Regions from separate parts of the Paenarthrobacter sp. NPDC018779 genome, predicted to be linked through region 2. Evidence: riboswitches for the same ligand, from Rfam matches in the RefSeq annotation. Region 2 holds a riboswitch; each other region holds the start of a gene.

Evidence for each region. Region 2 has a riboswitch for S-adenosylmethionine ahead of ACH488_RS16770 (DUF1737 domain-containing protein). Riboswitches for the same ligand answer to the same signal wherever they lie in the genome.
Region 1: another riboswitch for S-adenosylmethionine. It lies ahead of ACH488_RS06760 (hypothetical protein); the one in region 2 lies ahead of ACH488_RS16770 (DUF1737 domain-containing protein).
Region 3: another riboswitch for S-adenosylmethionine. It lies ahead of ACH488_RS04685 (NADH:flavin oxidoreductase/NADH oxidase); the one in region 2 lies ahead of ACH488_RS16770 (DUF1737 domain-containing protein).
Region 4: another riboswitch for S-adenosylmethionine. It lies ahead of ACH488_RS03740 (aminotransferase class V-fold PLP-dependent enzyme); the one in region 2 lies ahead of ACH488_RS16770 (DUF1737 domain-containing protein).

The regions. Positions count from the first base shown of each region.
Region 1 covers NZ_JBIRZS010000004.1:105,178-109,363, reverse strand. Annotated here, with positions in the region: gene ACH488_RS06770 (VIT1/CCC1 family protein) at 15-1,169, opposite strand; gene ACH488_RS06765 (hypothetical protein) at 1,438-1,629, shown strand; gene ACH488_RS06760 (hypothetical protein) at 1,626-1,961, opposite strand; SAM riboswitch class IV at 1,978-2,097, opposite strand; gene ACH488_RS06755 (sodium:solute symporter) at 2,293-3,831, opposite strand; gene ACH488_RS06750 (helix-turn-helix domain-containing protein) at 4,102-4,186, shown strand, end outside.
Region 2 covers NZ_JBIRZS010000018.1:39,345-43,530, forward strand. Annotated here, with positions in the region: gene ACH488_RS16760 (aromatic amino acid ammonia-lyase) at 1-111, opposite strand, end outside; gene ACH488_RS16765 (NtaA/DmoA family FMN-dependent monooxygenase) at 113-1,441, opposite strand; SAM riboswitch class IV at 1,617-1,730, shown strand; gene ACH488_RS16770 (DUF1737 domain-containing protein) at 1,744-2,004, shown strand; gene ACH488_RS16775 (rhodanese-like domain-containing protein) at 2,001-2,411, shown strand; gene ACH488_RS16780 (O-succinylhomoserine sulfhydrylase) at 2,414-3,622, shown strand; gene ACH488_RS16785 (hypothetical protein) at 3,633-4,186, shown strand, end outside.
Region 3 covers NZ_JBIRZS010000003.1:41,368-45,553, reverse strand. Annotated here, with positions in the region: gene ACH488_RS04690 (LLM class flavin-dependent oxidoreductase) at 1-904, opposite strand, end outside; gene ACH488_RS04685 (NADH:flavin oxidoreductase/NADH oxidase) at 914-2,023, opposite strand; SAM riboswitch class IV at 2,063-2,173, opposite strand; gene ACH488_RS04680 (hypothetical protein) at 2,406-2,528, opposite strand; gene ACH488_RS04675 (MerR family transcriptional regulator) at 2,872-3,261, shown strand; gene ACH488_RS04670 (NAD(P)-dependent oxidoreductase) at 3,307-4,140, shown strand; partial or broken gene ACH488_RS04665 (hypothetical protein) at 4,137-4,186, opposite strand, start outside.
Region 4 covers NZ_JBIRZS010000002.1:307,234-311,419, reverse strand. Annotated here, with positions in the region: gene ACH488_RS03750 (ribosome small subunit-dependent GTPase A) at 1-285, shown strand, start outside; gene hisN (histidinol-phosphatase) at 340-1,152, shown strand; SAM riboswitch class IV at 1,298-1,411, shown strand; gene ACH488_RS03740 (aminotransferase class V-fold PLP-dependent enzyme) at 1,445-2,839, shown strand; gene ACH488_RS03735 (class I SAM-dependent methyltransferase) at 2,929-3,717, shown strand; gene ACH488_RS03730 (metal-dependent transcriptional regulator) at 3,745-4,186, shown strand, end outside.

The sequences.
Region 1 (4,186 bases), on a different contig from region 2:
CATGCCGGCGAAGCCTAGACGATCACCGCTCCGAAGAGGAGGCCCAATCCATAGGTGGCAGCTGCGGCGCCGAGGCCGATGGCCAGCTGGCGGAGGCCGCGGCTCAGGGGAGAGGTTCCGGAGAGCAGCCCGACGACGGCGCCCGTCGCCAGCAGCGCGACGCCCACCAAGGCGCCGGAGAGGATCAGCGCGCTCCAGCCCACCACGCCGAAGACGAACGGCAGGATGGGCACGATGGCGCCGGAAGCGAAGAAGCAGAAGCTGGAAAGCGCCGCGCCCCATGCCGAACCGACCGTCTCATGCTCGTCCTCGACTTCTTCCTTTTCAGGTTGCAAGGACAAGCTCGGATCGCAGTCGCAACTGAAGAGTCCCAGCCTCTCGGCGGCGCGGTGTTCAGCAGCTTCCCGGGTCATGCCCCGCGCCAGGTACACCAGGACGAGTTCGTTGTGCTCCACGTCCAAGGACGGTGCGGCAGCCAACGTGGCCTGGGTGGGAAGGGTGGCGTTGAGCAGTTCCCGCTGCGACCGGACGGACACGTACTCGCCGGCACCCATGGACAGCGCACCCGCCAGCAGGCCGGCAACGCCACTCATCAGCACCACGGCACTGGAAACGCCCGTCGCGGCCATGCCCATCACCAGGGAAAGGTTGCTGACCAGGCCGTCGTTGGCGCCGAAAACCGCGGCGCGGAACGTGCCGGACAACCTGTTGCGGCCACGGGTTGCGAGGCCGCGGACAACTTCCTCGTGGATTTGCTCGTCGGCCACCATTGCGGGCGTGGCGTACGGGTCGGTGCCGTAGGGGGAGCGCCCCTCGGCACGTTGGGCCAAGGCGAGGACGAAGACGGAGCCGAAGTGCCGCGCGAGGAAACCGAGGAGCCGGCTGCGTGCCGACGCCGCCTTGGGCATTCCGGCGTGTTCCCCGAGCAGCTTGAGCCAGTGGGCCTCGTGCCGGCCTTCCGCTTCTGCCAGGGCAAGGAGGATCTGGCGCTCCTCACCGTCGCGGCGTTGGGCGAGTTCGCGGTAGACGGCGGCCTCGGCCCGTTCGTCTGCCAGGTACTGCCGCCAGCGCCGGACGTCCGACTGCGTGGGTGTTCGCGAGGGTTCTTCTTCGGGCCGGGAGTCCGGAGCGGGGCTCGACGGACCGTGGGATTCCTGGTGCTGTTGCACTGTTTCTCCTGGGCTTGATGGGACGGTTACGGCCCCTTTGCACCGCCCACTGTACCGCCTATTTCCGGGGATTTTTGGCTGGTATTCCTTAACAGGAATGTTCGGCATGCCTTAATTCCGAACCCTGGTGCAGCGGTGCTGCGGCCGCCGGCGACCCTCCCTTGACCCCTTCTTGAGGCGGTGCTCAGATGGATAGACAGGGGCGGGGCACTCCCCGCACATCGGTCAGTGGACCGCCTGGTGCGGCCCGTCGGACGGAGGTTGCAGCATGAGCACCGAATCACATCCCCACCACCCGGAACGGGCAACCATCGAGTCGGATCCGGCCTACGACTACAACGAGGACCAGGAAGTCGATGAGGCTTGGGCAGAGGAAGGCGAGGTGGCGGACGACGACGAGCGCATTGTGCCGCTCGATGAGGCCGAGGAAGAATTCCGCGGCGACGGCGACGAATCCTAGGCAGCCGGCACCAGGCTGAAGTGCCGCTCGCGCCCGGCAGCACGTCCGACGGCGGCAACGGTCACCGTCAGCGTTTGCGACGCGAAACACCAGCGCGTGGCGCGGACGGAGCGTGCCAACGCCGCGGCGAGGAGCCGGGGCTCAGGGTGGTGAAAGCGTTCGGTGCGGCCGCGCGCGACAATGATCACCGTGCCGTGGACGATGTCAACCACGGGAATCACCCGGACTGTCGGGGAAGGGGTTTCGGTGGCGCTGGCTTGGACGGGGCTGGCGTTGACCAAGGCCGCTTGGGATGTGCCCGCTTGGACCGTGGTTTCAGTTTGGTACGGCAAGGACTGCTCCTTGGTGGGAGTGCTCTTGCCCGCTCGGTTGTCTCTGGTCCGGGGCGGGCCGCTTCCTCATCCGAACCACCCGTGAACATGGGGTTGGTGCGTGGCCAGTCGGAGCTTGGCGCCACATCTCTTGAAGCTGCGTCCTATCCTAATGCCTCCCCTTTGTGGGGCCTGCTTGGCGTGCTCTGCGGGGGCGAATGAGCGCAGAGCGGGCCCCGCAACGGGGGTAGGTGTGTTGTGGAAGCCGGGGACTACGCAAACGGCGACGCCACCCCGCGAAGGGTGGCGCCGCCGTCGTGCATTGCCGAGGTGGCCACTGTGTGGCCGGACTTCAGGCCTTGTGGCTGCTGACCGGGTGGGCGTCCAGCGGGAGTTCATCCGAGATGGCTCCTGCAACCCGCTTGTCCCATGCCGCGCGGACTGCGGCATCGGTGGGCGGAGTGAGCAGTGAGATCACCACGAAGGTCACGAAGGAAGCTCCGAGGCCCCAGTAGATGGGATCGTTCGCGTAGACGCCGTCGGCGCTCTCGATCACACCCGTTGCGAAGAGGATCAGCAGGACCAGGGTGAGGACCGAGCCCACGGCCATGGACCAGGCTGCCGCAATGCCGGTACCGCGCTTCCACACAAGGCCGCCGAGGATGGCGACGAGGAGGCCGCCTACCAGGATGTCGTAGGCGATGGTGAGGGCAACAACAACGTCCTGGGCCGCCATGGAGATCAGCACTGCCAGGACGCCGAGGCCGAGGACCCAGTAGCGGTTCGCCTTGACGTCGTGCTCTGGGTTTTCCGTGTCGTCGGTGTTGATGGTCTTGCCGAACCAGCTGGCGACAAACGGGACAACGTCTGCGCGGGCCACCGTGGCTGCGGCAATGAGCGCACCGGACGCGGTGGACATCATTGCGGCGACGGCTGCTGCCATGACCAAGCCACCGATGCCGATGGGCAGGATGTGGGTTGCCACCTCGGCGTAGACAACGTCCTTGCCGAGGTTTGCCACGTCGATGTCCGGCAGGGCAACGCGTGCGGCGAGGCCGATCAGGGCGCCGGCCACACCGTAGAGGATGCAGTACACCCCGGCGGTCGCGCCGCCCCAGCGTGCAACCGTGGGGGTCTTTGCTGTGAAGACGCGCTGCCAGATGTCCTGGCCGATGAGGAGGCCGAGCGTGTACACCACGAAGTACGTGATGATGGTCTGCAGGCCGATGCCGTCGATCTGGAAGAAGCTCTGGTCAACGCGCTGGCGGATGCCGTCCAGGCCACCGGCGGCGTTCATGACGAACGGCAGCATCAGCAGGAAGATGCCAACGGTCTTGATGATGAACTGCACCTGGTCCGCGAGGGTGATGGACCACATGCCACCGATGGTGGAGTAGACAAGCACGATCGCGCCGCCCACGGCGATGGCCAGCCAGCGTTCCCAGTCGAAAAGGACCACGAAGATGGTGGCGTAGGCGCCGGTGGAGGTTGCGCAGAGCATGAGGGTGTAGGCAAGCATGACGATGCCGGAGGTCTGGGTGGCCTTGCTTCCATAGCGGAGGCTGAGCATCTGCGAGACCGTGTAGATCTTCAGGCGCTGGATGGTGCCGGCGAACAGCAGGCTCAACAAGAGGACGCCTGCGCCGATGGCCACCACGAGCCACATGCCGGAGATGCCGAATTTGTAGCCCAGGCCAACGCCGCCAACGGTGGATGCGCCACCCAGGACAACTGCGGCCATGGTGCCGGTGTAGAGGAACGGTCCCAGGCGGCGGCCGGCCACCAGGAAGTCGCTGTTGTTCTTGGTGCGGGACTTGCCCCACCAACCGAACGCCAGCATGGCAAGCAAATACACCACCACAATGGCGATGTTGATGAACGAAGAGTCCATGAGTGGCTCCTTGGAGCTGATGCACGGAGGTTGGGGTATTCGACGATACTCCTGCAGGGCGTCGAAGTCTCTGTGCTGACGAACGGAGGTTGGACTTGTGTTGTGTGCCTCACAGACAACACTTGTTGCCTATGAGGATATGTTGTGATGGGAGTAACAGTCAAGGTGGTTTGGTCATGGTTCCGCGGATTCTGGCTCTTTGCTGTGGCTCTACGGCTACTATTGGCTCCAATGACAGGGCCTCACGGACGGGCCTGAAAGGTTTTGTGAATGAAGGCTCTACCCGTTGAACCCAGCAATGTTCCCGTTGCCATCGGTTCCAGAATCCGTGCAGCCCGGCAGGCGCAGCGGCTTA
Region 2 (4,186 bases):
CGCATCATGGTTGAGTTTCACGTGAAACGCCGGGTCAGCGGCAACCTGGGCCAAGCGCTCGGGAGGCACAGCGGCGGTCCCGATCACCAGTTCATTGGGTTCGGGGGCCATGTCAAAAGTCCAGGAGGTTTTGGCGGAAACCTCCGTTGCCGTAACTGCTCCTCAACAGCCCGCGGCGCCGAAGCTCCGGGGTGAGTTTGTCCAGCACGGAGTGGACCGTCACGGGATCCACAAACCCGGAGAAGAGGAAGCCGTCACCGCCAACAGCTGTGCCGGTCTCTTCGAGGTAATCGGCGATCTCCCCAGCAGTGCCAATGATCGAGTCTCCGGCTCCCCCGCTGCGGGCTTGAAGGATCTGGCGCAACGTGGACCCTGGAGGGGCTGCCTTGGAGAAGTGTTCCAGTGTTCCCTGGTTGCTGTTGGTGCTCAGGGTGGGGAGGGGCTCGTCGAGGTCGAACTTCTTGAAGTCGATCACCGAGAGGTAGGAAATCGAGTTGAGTTGGCTGTCGATGTCCCGCTGCGTGAGCTCCCGCCGCTGAGCCCTTAGTTCCTCCGCCTCGGCCGTGGACCCCACCACGGTGGGCTTGAGGACGAAAAGGACCTTGACGTCGTCGGGGTTCCTGCCCACCTTCGACGCCTCCTCGCGGATGGAATCGCGGTAGGCCTTCATGCCGTCCACCCCGCGCGCCAAAGCGATCGCCACATCCGCGTTTCCGCCCGCGAAGGCCTTGCCGCGGGGCGAGGCCCCGGCCTGCACCAGCACCGGTTCCTCCGGCAACGGCGCGGTGTTGAGCGGCCCACGAACCCTGAAGAAGTCCCCCTGATGGTTGATCGGGTGCACCTTGGTGTGGTCGGCGAAGACACCAGCGGAGACGTCCTCAAGCACAGCGCCAGGTTCCCAGCTGCGCCACAGCCGCCTGACGACGTCGACGAATTCCTCCGCCTTCTCATACCGCAAGTCGTGTTCAATCTGTTGGTCCAGCCCGTAGTTCTGGGCGGCGAGGTCGCTGCCGGAGGTAACAACATTCCACCCGAGCTGGCCCTCGGAGAAGTGCTGGAGCGTGGCGAGGAGGCGGGCCGCGGTGAAGGGAGGATAGAAGGACGCGCTGACGGTGGGGACTATCCCCAGGTGTTCCGTGGCGGACAAAAGGTACGGAACCAGGGCCAGGGGGTCGTGCTTCGGCGCGAAGGACGCATGGGCCAAGGACACCTCAGCCGTGCCCCCGTACGTATCCGGGACGGTGAGGGAATCCTCGATGATGAACAGGTCCAGCCCGGATCGCTCAAACGCCCTCACGGCCTCCTGGTACAGCGCGGGTTTCTTCCAGTCGTAGCCCAGGCCGTAGCCGGGAGTCCCCCAGCCCTGGACTCCGAATCCGTGGCCCACGAACCATCCAAAATGCAGCATGGGCTTGAGTGTAGAACTGCTGTGTCCGTTCACCGCGACCTGATTTCATGCGAAGTTACAGGGGGTCGTACTGCGTCAATTATGCTCCCGCGGGGTCACATTTGGACCCCGTTCGGCCCACCCCTGGAAGGCACCGGTTACGCAACATGACGACGACGGTGCAGTCGCCAAATGCGGCTGACCAGCTGTGGATGTTACGTTTTTCTTGAGTAATGAGCACCAGCGTTAAGCCCTGACTTGCTGGTCGGCAACCCTCTCCCGCGGCGGGGTGCCTCAGGTGACTACTCGGCGTATTCGACACTTCGAACTGCAAGCGTGACTGAGGAGCACCACGAATGCCTGAAACCACTGAAGAAAAACTCTCCTACCGCCTGATCACGGGCCCCGATACCCGTGACTTCTGCGAACGGATCTCCGCGGCCTTGGCCGAGGGCTACGTGCTGCACGGCAGCCCCGCGGCCACGTTCAACGGCGAAACCGTGATTGTTGCACAGGCCGTCATCTTGCCCGCTGCAGTGGCCAGTGCGGACGCAGCCGTGGCGAGCGCCGTGGACGAGTTGGACAACTACGAGGAAGCATTCGAGGGCCACGCATGAGCTACGCAGGTGACCTGACCCCGCAGGACGCGTGGGCAAAACTTGAAGACGGCGCCATCTTGGTGGACGTGCGCACCGAAGGCGAATGGGCCCATATCGGCATTCCGGACACCAAGGCCACAGAGAACGATCCCCTGTTCATCCAGTGGAACCTCGCCGGTGGCATCCCGAACTCACGCTTCCTCGAGGACCTGCAGCAGCAGGCTCCCGAAGGCGACGGCGTGGAGCTCGTTTTCATCTGCCGCTCCGGCCAGCGCTCCATCGCTGCTGCCATCGCCGCCACGCAGGCCGGCTTCACGGCCTACAACGTCCTTGAGGGCTTTGAGGGTGAACCGGACCGTTACGGCGAACGCACCGTGAATGGCTGGAAGAATCGTGGCCTGCCGACCAACCTGGGGAACGACTAAAAGTGACTTTCAATCCTGACGCCGCCGGCTGGAGCCCTGACACCCAGGCCGTCCGCGGTGGCCTTGACCGTACCAATTTCCAGGAAACGGCAGAGCCCGTCTTCCTGAACTCAGGCTTCGTTTACGAATCCGCAGCTGCCGCCGAACGCGCCTTCACCGGCGAAGACGAGCGCTTCGTCTACTCGCGCTACGGCAACCCGACCGTCGCCACGTTCCAGGAGCGGCTGCGCCTGCTCGAAGGCACGGAGGCGTGCTTTGCGACGGCGTCCGGCATGTCCGCGGTCTTCACTGCCTTGGGTGCCCTGCTGGGTGCCGGTGACCGTGTGGTTGCCGCCCGCTCGCTGTTCGGCTCCTGCTTTGTGATCCTCAACGAGATCCTGCCGCGCTGGGGTGTGGAGACGGTCTTCGTTGATGGTCCGGATCTGGAGCAGTGGCGTGCGGCCTTGTCCGAACCAACGACGGCCGTCTTCTTCGAGTCGCCGTCCAACCCGATGCAGGAAATCGTGGACATCCAGGCCGTCAGCGAACTGGCCCACGCCGCAGGGGCGACGGTCGTCGTCGACAATGTCTTTGCCACTCCCCTGCTGCAGCGCTGTGGCGACCTGGGCGCGGACGTGATTGTCTACTCCGGAACCAAGCACATCGACGGCCAAGGGCGAGTGATGGGCGGGGCGATCCTGGGAACCAAGGAATTCATCGATGGCCCGGTCAAGAAGCTCATGCGCCACACTGGCCCGTCCTTGTCCTCCTTCAACGCCTGGGTGCTCACCAAGGGCCTCGAAACCATCGGACTGCGCGTGAACCACAGCTCCGCGTCCGCGTTGAAGATCGCCGAGTGGCTCGAGCAGCAGCCGGCCATCAGCTGGGTCAAGTACCCGCTGCTCAAGTCGCACCCGCAGTACGAGCTCGCCACCAAGCAGATGAAGGCCGGCGGAACCGTGCTCACGTTCGAGCTCTCGCCGTCCGGTGGACGCACAGCCAAGGAAGCTGCTTTCGCGCTTCTGGACGGGCTGAGCGTCATCGACATCTCCAACAACCTGGGCGACTCCAAGTCCCTCATCACCCACCCGGCCACCACCACCCACCGCGCCATGGGACCGGAGGGTCGCGCAGCGATCGGGTTGAGCGATGGCGTGGTCCGGTTGTCCGTAGGCCTTGAGGACGTGGACGATCTCATCCTGGATCTGGAGAAGGCCCTCAAACAGGTCTAACCTTCATGCCATGAGGCATCCATACCGCCGCGCTGGGGCTGTCATCGTCGCGGGTTCCGTGGTGTGGCTGGTGGGGATTTCACCCGTTCCGCAGGTCTACACCACGCAGGATCCCGCCGAACGCCTGCGGCTGCTGATGCGTGGCGAGCGGGGCTGGATTGTGGGGCACCACCTGGCTGCCGCAGGAACCGCTGCCGTGCCGATGGGGTTCGCCGCCTTCGCCCGGGCGCTCCCCGAGGGAACGGCCAAATCCTTCGGTGGTGCGTCCGCTGCGGCCTTGCTGGCGGGCGCACCGCTGTTTGTCTACAGCCTGTCCCGCCGGGCTTCGGACCTTGAGCGCTTCGCCTACCGCCGAGGATCCAACGCACCGTTCCTGGGCTACTCTTGGCTCCACATTGCCGGGCTGGGCGCTCTGGGCGTGGGCCTGCTGAGTTCCCGGGCGAAGCGCTGGGTGGGGTTCACCGCCTCGGGCGCGGCTGCGCTGTTCGGCGTGATCCTGCTGACCGCCAAGGACATTCCGCCGTTCGCCTTCTACGTCACGGAGGGACTGGTGGGGGCCTACTT
Region 3 (4,186 bases), on a different contig from region 2:
CGCCGGAGAGTTCCGCCAGCAGGGCGCGCAGCTCCCCGGCGTTCCCCACGAACCGCAACACGTCCGGCGAGGCCGGCCAGGGCGAAGCCGCGTCCAAGCGGTCGAGTCGTTCCTGCGCTGGTGAGCCACCGGCGTCGAGCACTACCTCAAGGTCCGCGACGACGCGAAGGACGCCCCGCCGTCGTTCTTCCCCGGCCGCGGCGGCGATGCCCGCGAGGCTGTCGGCACTGACGACGACGGCGTCCGGCAGTTCCGCCGCCAGCTCACCTTGGCGGCCGAACACCACGGGCTGGCCCTGCGGCGGGCGGGAAGTGATGGACGGGCCCTTGATGGAGAAGAACTCGCCTTTGAAGTCCGCGTAATGGAACTTGTCCAGGTCAAGGAAGCGGTTGTTCGCGGCGTCGGCGATGAACACGCCGTCCTCCCACGTGTCCCACAACCGGCGCGTAGCAGCCACTACCTCGGCCCCTTCGCGCTGGACCGCGTGCTGGTCGAGGACCGGCTCAGAACCGTAGGCCGCCGCAATGGCCGGTGATTCCCGCGCTTCAGCCAGCCAGCCCGAGCGGCCCCTGGATGCCCAATCCAGGCTGCTGAGCTGATTGGCCAGGTGGGAAGGCTCAGCATGGATGGTGTTGACGGCTGGAACCAGACCGAGCCGGCCGGTCGACGCCGCGACGAACGCGGCAACTTCCACGGTGTCCAGGCGGCCCGTCACGTTCGGGCTGCCTTGCCCGCTGCTGTCGCGGAACGTGGCGAAGGTGAAACCCGCAGCTTCTGCCGTGGACGCGACGGCGGCGAACCGTTCAGGAGTTAACAGCTCCGTCGGTGGGTGCTTGGCGTGGCGCCACGCGGAGGGATGGGCTCCGTCGCCGTCGAGTTCGATGCCGAGTGCAAACTTGCTCATGGAAATCCCCTACTTCCAGATCGCGCGTACGTATTGCTTCTGCCAGAGTTGCTCTGCCGGTTGGTGGCCTAGTTCGTGCGCGGCCCGCAGTCCGAAGCCTGGGTCCGCCAGCCCCGCGCGCCCGACGAAAACCGCGTCGGCAGTTCCCGAGGCGACGATTTCTTCCGCTTCCTGCGGCGAAGTGATGAGTCCGACGGCGGCAACCGGTACGTCCGCTTTGGCGGCGATGTGCTGGGCGAGCGGGACCTGATACCCGGGGCCCAACGGAATGTCGGCGGGGAGCAGTCCACCGCTCGAGACATCCACCAGATCCACGCCGCGCTCCCGCAACCAAGCAGACACGTCGGCCGTGTCGTGGACCGTCAATCCGTGTTCCAGCCAATCCGTGGCGGAAAGCCGGACGAACAAAGACGGACCCGTGGGGCCCAGGACCTCTTTCACCGCCTCCACGACGTCCAGAAGCAGCTTTGCCCGATTCCGGAGCGAACCGCCGTACTGGTCCGTGCGCTCGTTGGACAGTGGCGAGAGGAAGGAATGGAGCAGGAAGCCGTGCCCTGCCTGGATTTCGACGACGTCGAACCCGGCACCGCGGGCGCGCACGGCGCTGGACGCGAAATCGTCCACGATGCCCTCGAGCTGGGCTCCAGTGGCCTGCGAAGGTTCCGGCGATCCGGGGAAGGCTATGGGGGAGGCAGAAAGCGTTGTCCAGCCGCCTTCCTCGACGGGCAGGGCGCCCGGTTCGGCATCCCACGGAGTGCGCAGGGACGCTTTCCGGCCGGCATGGGACAACTGGATGCCGATTTTGGTGCCACGCTCGTGGACGAAATCAACAATGTTGGCCCAAGCCTGTTCCTGGCGGTCATTCCAGAGGCCGGTGTCGCCGAGCGAGATCCGCGCTTCCGGGGAGATCGCCGTGGCTTCGGCGAAGATCAGCCCGAAACCGCCTTTGGCTCTGGCGCCGAGATGGACCAGGTGCCACTGGCCGGGAACACCGTCTTCGGCGGAGTACTGGCACATTGGCGAGAGCCACAGCCTGTTCTTGAACGTCCGGGCGCCCAAGGTGATGGGCTGGAACAGGCTGACCTTTGCTGGTTCGGCTAGTGTTTGCGGCGCGCTCACGCGGCTCCTCCCGCTTCAGGGGCCGCAGACAGCCGGCTCGACATTGACTTGCCGCAGACGCGGCCAGGTCTGTTTCCGGAGCACCCTGCCACTTCAATGCCTGAGGGTTGCCGCAGCACCAGCCGGACCTTCGCGTGCTGTCTCTTGACCTATGGCACGAATCTAGGGCGGTTCAGTGTGTGCCAACAAACGGAATGTCTTGCGGCGTTACCGGACGAAACCGCACGTCAACGGAGGGCGCACAGCGTAACGATTGCCTCGCCGGCCTGGCCTCTTACCGCCAGCTGTACCAAGAAAGCGCTCCGAGTGCTGTCATCACTTCGCCGGCTGTCCTGGGAGCAACATTTGCTCAACCCGAAAAGGAAGATGACGACACACCGCATCACCCCTCGCAAGCTTTGTCTGGAACGAAACTCGTCCCGATTCTTTTTTTCGCGCGGCGGACACCGACCACCGCGCAGGTCAAAATCACCGCAAGAATAAGTCCGTCGACGAGGTCGATCATTAGACCAGGCTCCGCCATTCTTCCTCCAATCAGAACTGTGTCTCCCATTTCGCGGCTGATGTCTCGCGGGTTGTTAAGGGGCAGCGGTGCGTCAAAAACCCCGAGGCGCCCGCGTCAACTTTGTATGGAAAAAGCGAAGGACTTTGCGGGCCCCAAGTTAGGCAAACCGTCGTCGAAGATCGCTGGGTGCACTGTCGGCCCCAACTGCCAGGCTGGAGTTCCTGTCGTGCGGCAGGGCTTAAGGATTTCAGCTGGCTGCGTCGCGGTGAGGTGGGGCAACCGCTCGCTGCTGCAAAATGGGTCGAGGCTCGCAACGGGAAGCCATTATTGATTGGGGAAAGCCGTGAGCTATTCGATATCCAGTGCCGCGGAGCTGACGGGGCTTACGCGGCACACACTGCGCTACTACGAAAGGGACGGCCTGCTGGTCTTTGATGTGCCGCGGGATTCGGCTGGGCGTCGGCGGTACAGTGACCGGGATATTCGCTGGGTACGTATGCTGAAGCGGTTGCGAGAGACAGGGATGCCCATGCGGGATCTGCGCGCCTACATTGCGCTTGTCCAAGACGGCCATGGCAATGAAGAACAGCGGGTCGGTCTCCTTGAAACGCACCGGAGCCGAGTCGAAGAGCAACTTCGTCGCACCGAACAACACCTCAAGGCGATAGACGCCAAAATTATGCTGTACCGGGGCTCACGGCGGGCTACCGTCGACCGCCAGGCCGCCATTTGAGGTTCCGCTTGTGTTCGAGCGCGCTCTAACTAGTTGACTCAAAGCATGACACAGGAAATCAATCAAATTTTGTCCTCGAACGAGCCGCGGGTCGCTCTCATTGGTCTCGGAGCAATGGGCTCGGCCTTCGCCCGCAGGCTCGTTTCAACGGGTCGGGCTGTTACGGTATGGAACCGGACCAAGGCGAAGACTTCTGGTTTGCAAGGGGTGGCAGTAGCCGACACCGCCGCGGATGCCGTAAGGAATGCCGACATCGTCTTGCTCATGCTCAGTGACGACAACGCCGTGCTCGACGTCGTGAGGTCCATGGCAAGCGATGTGCCTGCCGGCGCTGTTCTTGTTGATCTGTCTACTGTCCACCCTGAGACCAGCTCAGAATTGCACAGCTTGGTGCCTCTTGGTGTGCACGTTATCGATGCCCCCGTCATGGGTAGCTCAGACGCTGCCCTCAAAGGCTCCCTGGGACTGTTGGTCGGCGCAGACGAGTCGGCCTTCGAGCTCGTTCGACCAGTGTTGTCGCTGCTAGGAACGCCGTCACTCGTTGGCGGTCCTGGAGCTGGATCAGCGGCCAAAGTCGCAGTGATGTCCGCCATCATTCCCGGCATTTTGGCAGTGGGCGAGGGACTCGCAGTGGGGCGTTCGTTTGGATTGGATGAGGACACCCTCAGGTCAGTCTTTTCGCATACAACTATTGGAGGCCTGACGCAGCGGGTTTTCGCCGTGGAAGCCGACTATGCCACGCGGCTGGCGGCAAAAGATCTTGAACTTGCTCGGCGCGGCAAGGCGACGGTGCTGGTATCCCAGTCGGTTGGCCTCCTGGAGTCCGCGGGCAATGGGGACGAAGACCTGGGCCGGGCGGCTCTCCGCATCCCGGCTTAGTCAAGGCCTCGTGGGAGAGGATTTCTGGATTCGTCATGCCGACGAC
Region 4 (4,186 bases), on a different contig from region 2:
GGCAGTTGGATCATCGACACCCCGGGCATCCGTTCGTTCGGCCTGGCCCACGTGGACGCGGACCGCATCCTGCATTCCTTCCCCGACCTGGAGCCTGGCACGGAAGCCTGCGACCGCGGCTGCAAGCATGACGCCAGTGCAGTGAACTGCGGGCTGGACGAGTGGGTCAACCAAGGCAACGCCGGCCCCTCAGGCGTAGCCCGGCTGGCTTCGCTCAGGCGCCTGCTCGGTGCCGACCCCCGCCTGGAGGCCAAGGAAACCAAGGAATTGGGCATCGTCAACTGAAGGTCGGAGCCCCACCTCCCCCGGCGCGTGAACGATTCGCGATAGTTTGGTGGCATGACCCAACCCGTTTCCAGCTACAACGATGACTTGCGATTGGCCCATGTCCTGGCCGATTCCGTGGACGCCCAGACCATGGACCGGTTCAAGGCCCTGGACCTGCAGATCGAAACCAAACCCGACCTGACGCCGGTCACGGATGCGGACAAGGCCGCCGAGGAAGCCATCCGCGGACAGTTGTCCCGTTCACGCCCCCGCGATGCCGTCCTCGGCGAGGAATTCGGAAGCAGCGGCCACGGTTCGCGGCGCTGGGTCATCGACCCCATCGACGGCACCAAGAATTTCGTCAGGGGCGTCCCCGTGTGGGCAACCCTGATCGCCCTGATCGACGAAGGCGAACCGGTGGTGGGCGTGGTCAGCGCACCAGCCTTGGGCAAGCGCTGGTGGGCGGCCAAAAGCATGGGCGCCTACATGGGCCGCTCGTTGGCCTCGGCCACCCGGCTGAAGGTTTCCAACGTTTCCACGCTCGCGGACGCGTCCATGTCCTACTCGAGCCTCTCCGGCTGGAAGGAACGCGGCAACCTTGACGAGTTCCTCGGCCTCACCGAGGACATTTGGCGCACGCGCGCCTACGGGGACTTCTGGTCCTACTGCCTGGTGGCCGAAGGCGCCGTGGACATCGCCTGCGAGCCCGAACTGAACCTCTATGACATGGCGGCGCTCGTACCGATCGTCACGGAGGCCGGTGGCAGGTTCACTTCCCTGGAAGGTGAGGATGGCCCCTTCGGCGGAAACGCACTGGCAACCAACTCGATCCTGCACTCCGAGGTCCTGAAGCGCCTCAATCCGGGAATCGACGATCTCCTCTGAATTTTCGACGGCGGGCACCTCCCCTGGGAGGTGCCCGCCGCACTTTATTCGCCAAAACTGCCATTTCCGCATCCTTCGTAACAATGTGCTTAACAAAGTGGACGGCTTTGTGTCCGGCGTGCGGGGTGCCTTAATGTCTACTACAGGTCACGAGTGCCAGCGCTAAACCCCGGTTTGCTGGCCGGCAACCCTCCATTCGCGGTGGGGTGCCCCGGGTGACGACCAGGCCGGTCCGGAACGGATGCGGCAAGCGCGGATCCCCCGCAAGGGGGTCCCTCTTGAGTGAGGTCCCATGAGCACTGTTACGTTCGAATCCACCGTCCTTCCCACTGTGACGCAGGAAGCCGCGGCCGCCAGGCCCCTTGCCGCGGTGACTGGCGCAGAACTGCAGGCCCCGCTGATCCAAGGCGGCCACGTCCGCTACGCCAACCTCGACTACGGAGCTTCCGCACCGGCGCTGACCATCGTGTCCGCGTACCTGAATGAGGTCCTGCCGTACTACGCGAGCGTGCACCGCGGTGCCGGCTTCGCTTCCCAAATCAGCACGTCGGTCTATGAAAACTCCCGCGACATCGTGCGCGACTTCGTCGGCGGACGCCCCGACGACTCCGTCATCTTCACCCGCAACACCACCGACTCCCTGAACCTGCTGGCCGGCTGCCTTCCGCAGATCGACGGTACGCCAACCGGCGAGGTCCTGTACCTGGACATCGAACACCACGCCAACCTGCTGCCGTGGCAGGGCGTACCGCACCGCAGCGTCGTGGCCGCTTCCACTCTTGCTGCGACCATCGCCAACCTGCGCCACGAGCTGGCCCAAGGCGGAGTCTCCCTGCTCGCAGTCACCGGCGCCTCCAACGTGACAGGTGAAATCCTGCCCATCGCGGAACTGGCCTCCCTTGCCCACGAATTCGGTGCCCGCATCGTGGTTGACGCTGCCCAGCTCGCACCGCACCGCCGGATCAACATCGCCGAAGCTGACGTGGACTACGTGGTCTTCTCCGGCCACAAACTGTACGCACCCTTCGGTGCCGGCGTAGTAGTAGGCCGTCCCGATTGGCTCGACGCCGGAACGCCGCACCTTGCCGGCGGTGGCGCAGTCCGTGAAGCCCGTCTGGACTCCGTCAGTTGGGCGACGGGTCCGGCCCGCCATGAAGGTGGATCCCCCAACGTCCTCGGCGCCGCCACCTTGGCCCGGGCCACGCAGGTCCTGGCCGGCCTTGACCAGCAAGCCTGGCACGACCACGAGGCCGCCATCCGCTCCTTCCTTGTGGAGGGCCTGCAGGCCATCGATGGGGTCACCGTCCACCAGATCTTCAGCGATTCCACGGACACCATCGGCGTGGTCAACTTCTCGGTGGAGGGATTCGACGCCGGCCTGGTTGCCGCCTACCTGTCCGCGGAACACGGAGTGGGCCTTCGCGATGGCCGGTTCTGCGCACACCCGCTCCTCAAGCGCCTGGGCCTGCCGTCCGGTTCCCTTCGCGCCAGCTTCGGCGTGGGCTCCCGGCTGGAGGACGCTGCCCGGCTGCTCAAGGGAATCCAGGAGCTGAAGGGTACCGGGTTGGGCTGGGACTACGTGGTGGACGAGGGCCGCTGGGTTCCCGCGAACGACCACCGCAGCTACCCCGAATGGGCCCCCAACACTCCAGGTACCGCGGGCGCTGCTCCCTGCACCGTGGACTGACCTCACTTTGCCGGAACCCGGCCAGCCCTGCCTTGCTGTAAATTCGTAGGGTATTTCCGGCGTTCGCGGTAAAGGAGTCTGTACACACCATGCGGTCCCAAGGCCCTTCCAGCGGTACGCGACAACCCGGCGGTCCCAAGCTGCACGCGGTCCGGCGCAAGGAACTGGGGCAAAGTTTCCAGGATGGCGGCGAGCACTACCATGTGGTGCGTCCCGGCTACCCTGCAGACTCCGTGGATTGGCTCCTTCCTGCCGGAGCGAAGTCCGCGGCCGACATCGGCGCGGGCACGGGGAAATTCACCACGCTGCTCGTGGACCGCGGCCTTGAGGTGGCCGCCGTCGATCCTTCCACGGACATGCTGGCGCAGTTGCGCCTGTCGTGCCCCAAGGTCAATGCGTTGGAGGGCACCGCCGAGGCGAGCGGACTGGCGGACTCAGCTTTCGACGTCGTCAGTGTTGCCCAGGCCTGGCATTGGTGCGATCCCGTCAAAGCCAGCACGGAAATCGCCCGGGTGCTCCGTCCGCATGGCGTCCTGGGCCTGATCTGGAACCAATTGGATACTTCCGTCCCCTGGGTGCACCGCCTTTCACGCATCATGCATGCCGGCGACGTACACAAACCGGGCTTCCGGCCGGCCATCGGTCCGGAGTTCACCGGTTTGGAATGCCATGTCACCCATTGGGAGGACCCGGTGTCCCCCGAGGACATCATGGAATTGACCAAGTCGCGCAGCTATTACCTTCGAGCCAACGAGGCTACCCGTGCCAAGGTCATGGGAAACCTGGAGTGGTACCTCTACGAACACCTCGGCCACGCCCCTGGCCAAACCCTGGCCCTGCCGTACGTGACGCAGACGTGGCGGGCCCGCAAGGCCTGAGGCGCCCTGCCACGGTAGGCTTGGAGCGTGAAGACCAGTACGCCCTCCTCCTCGATCGAGGACTACGTCAAGGTCATCTACTCCTTCACTGAGTGGCAGGACAAGCCCATCACGTCCTCCCAGCTGGCCCAACGGCTGGGCGTAGCCAATTCCTCGGTGTCCGAAATGGTGCGCAAGCTCAAGGACCAAGGCCTGGTGGACCACCAGCCCTACAGCGCCATCCGCCTGACGCCCGACGGCATGCGTCTGGCCTTGGCCATGGTGCGGAGGCACCGGCTCATCGAGACGTACCTTGTGGAGGAACTCGGCTACCGCTGGGACGAGGTCCACGACGAAGCGGAAATGTTGGAGCACGCAGTCTCGGACACCTTCATTGAACGCATGTCCGCCAAGCTGGGCCACCCGGTCCGGGACCCGCACGGAGACCCCATTCCGTCGTCCGATGGCTCCGTGGAGCTCCCGCACGCCT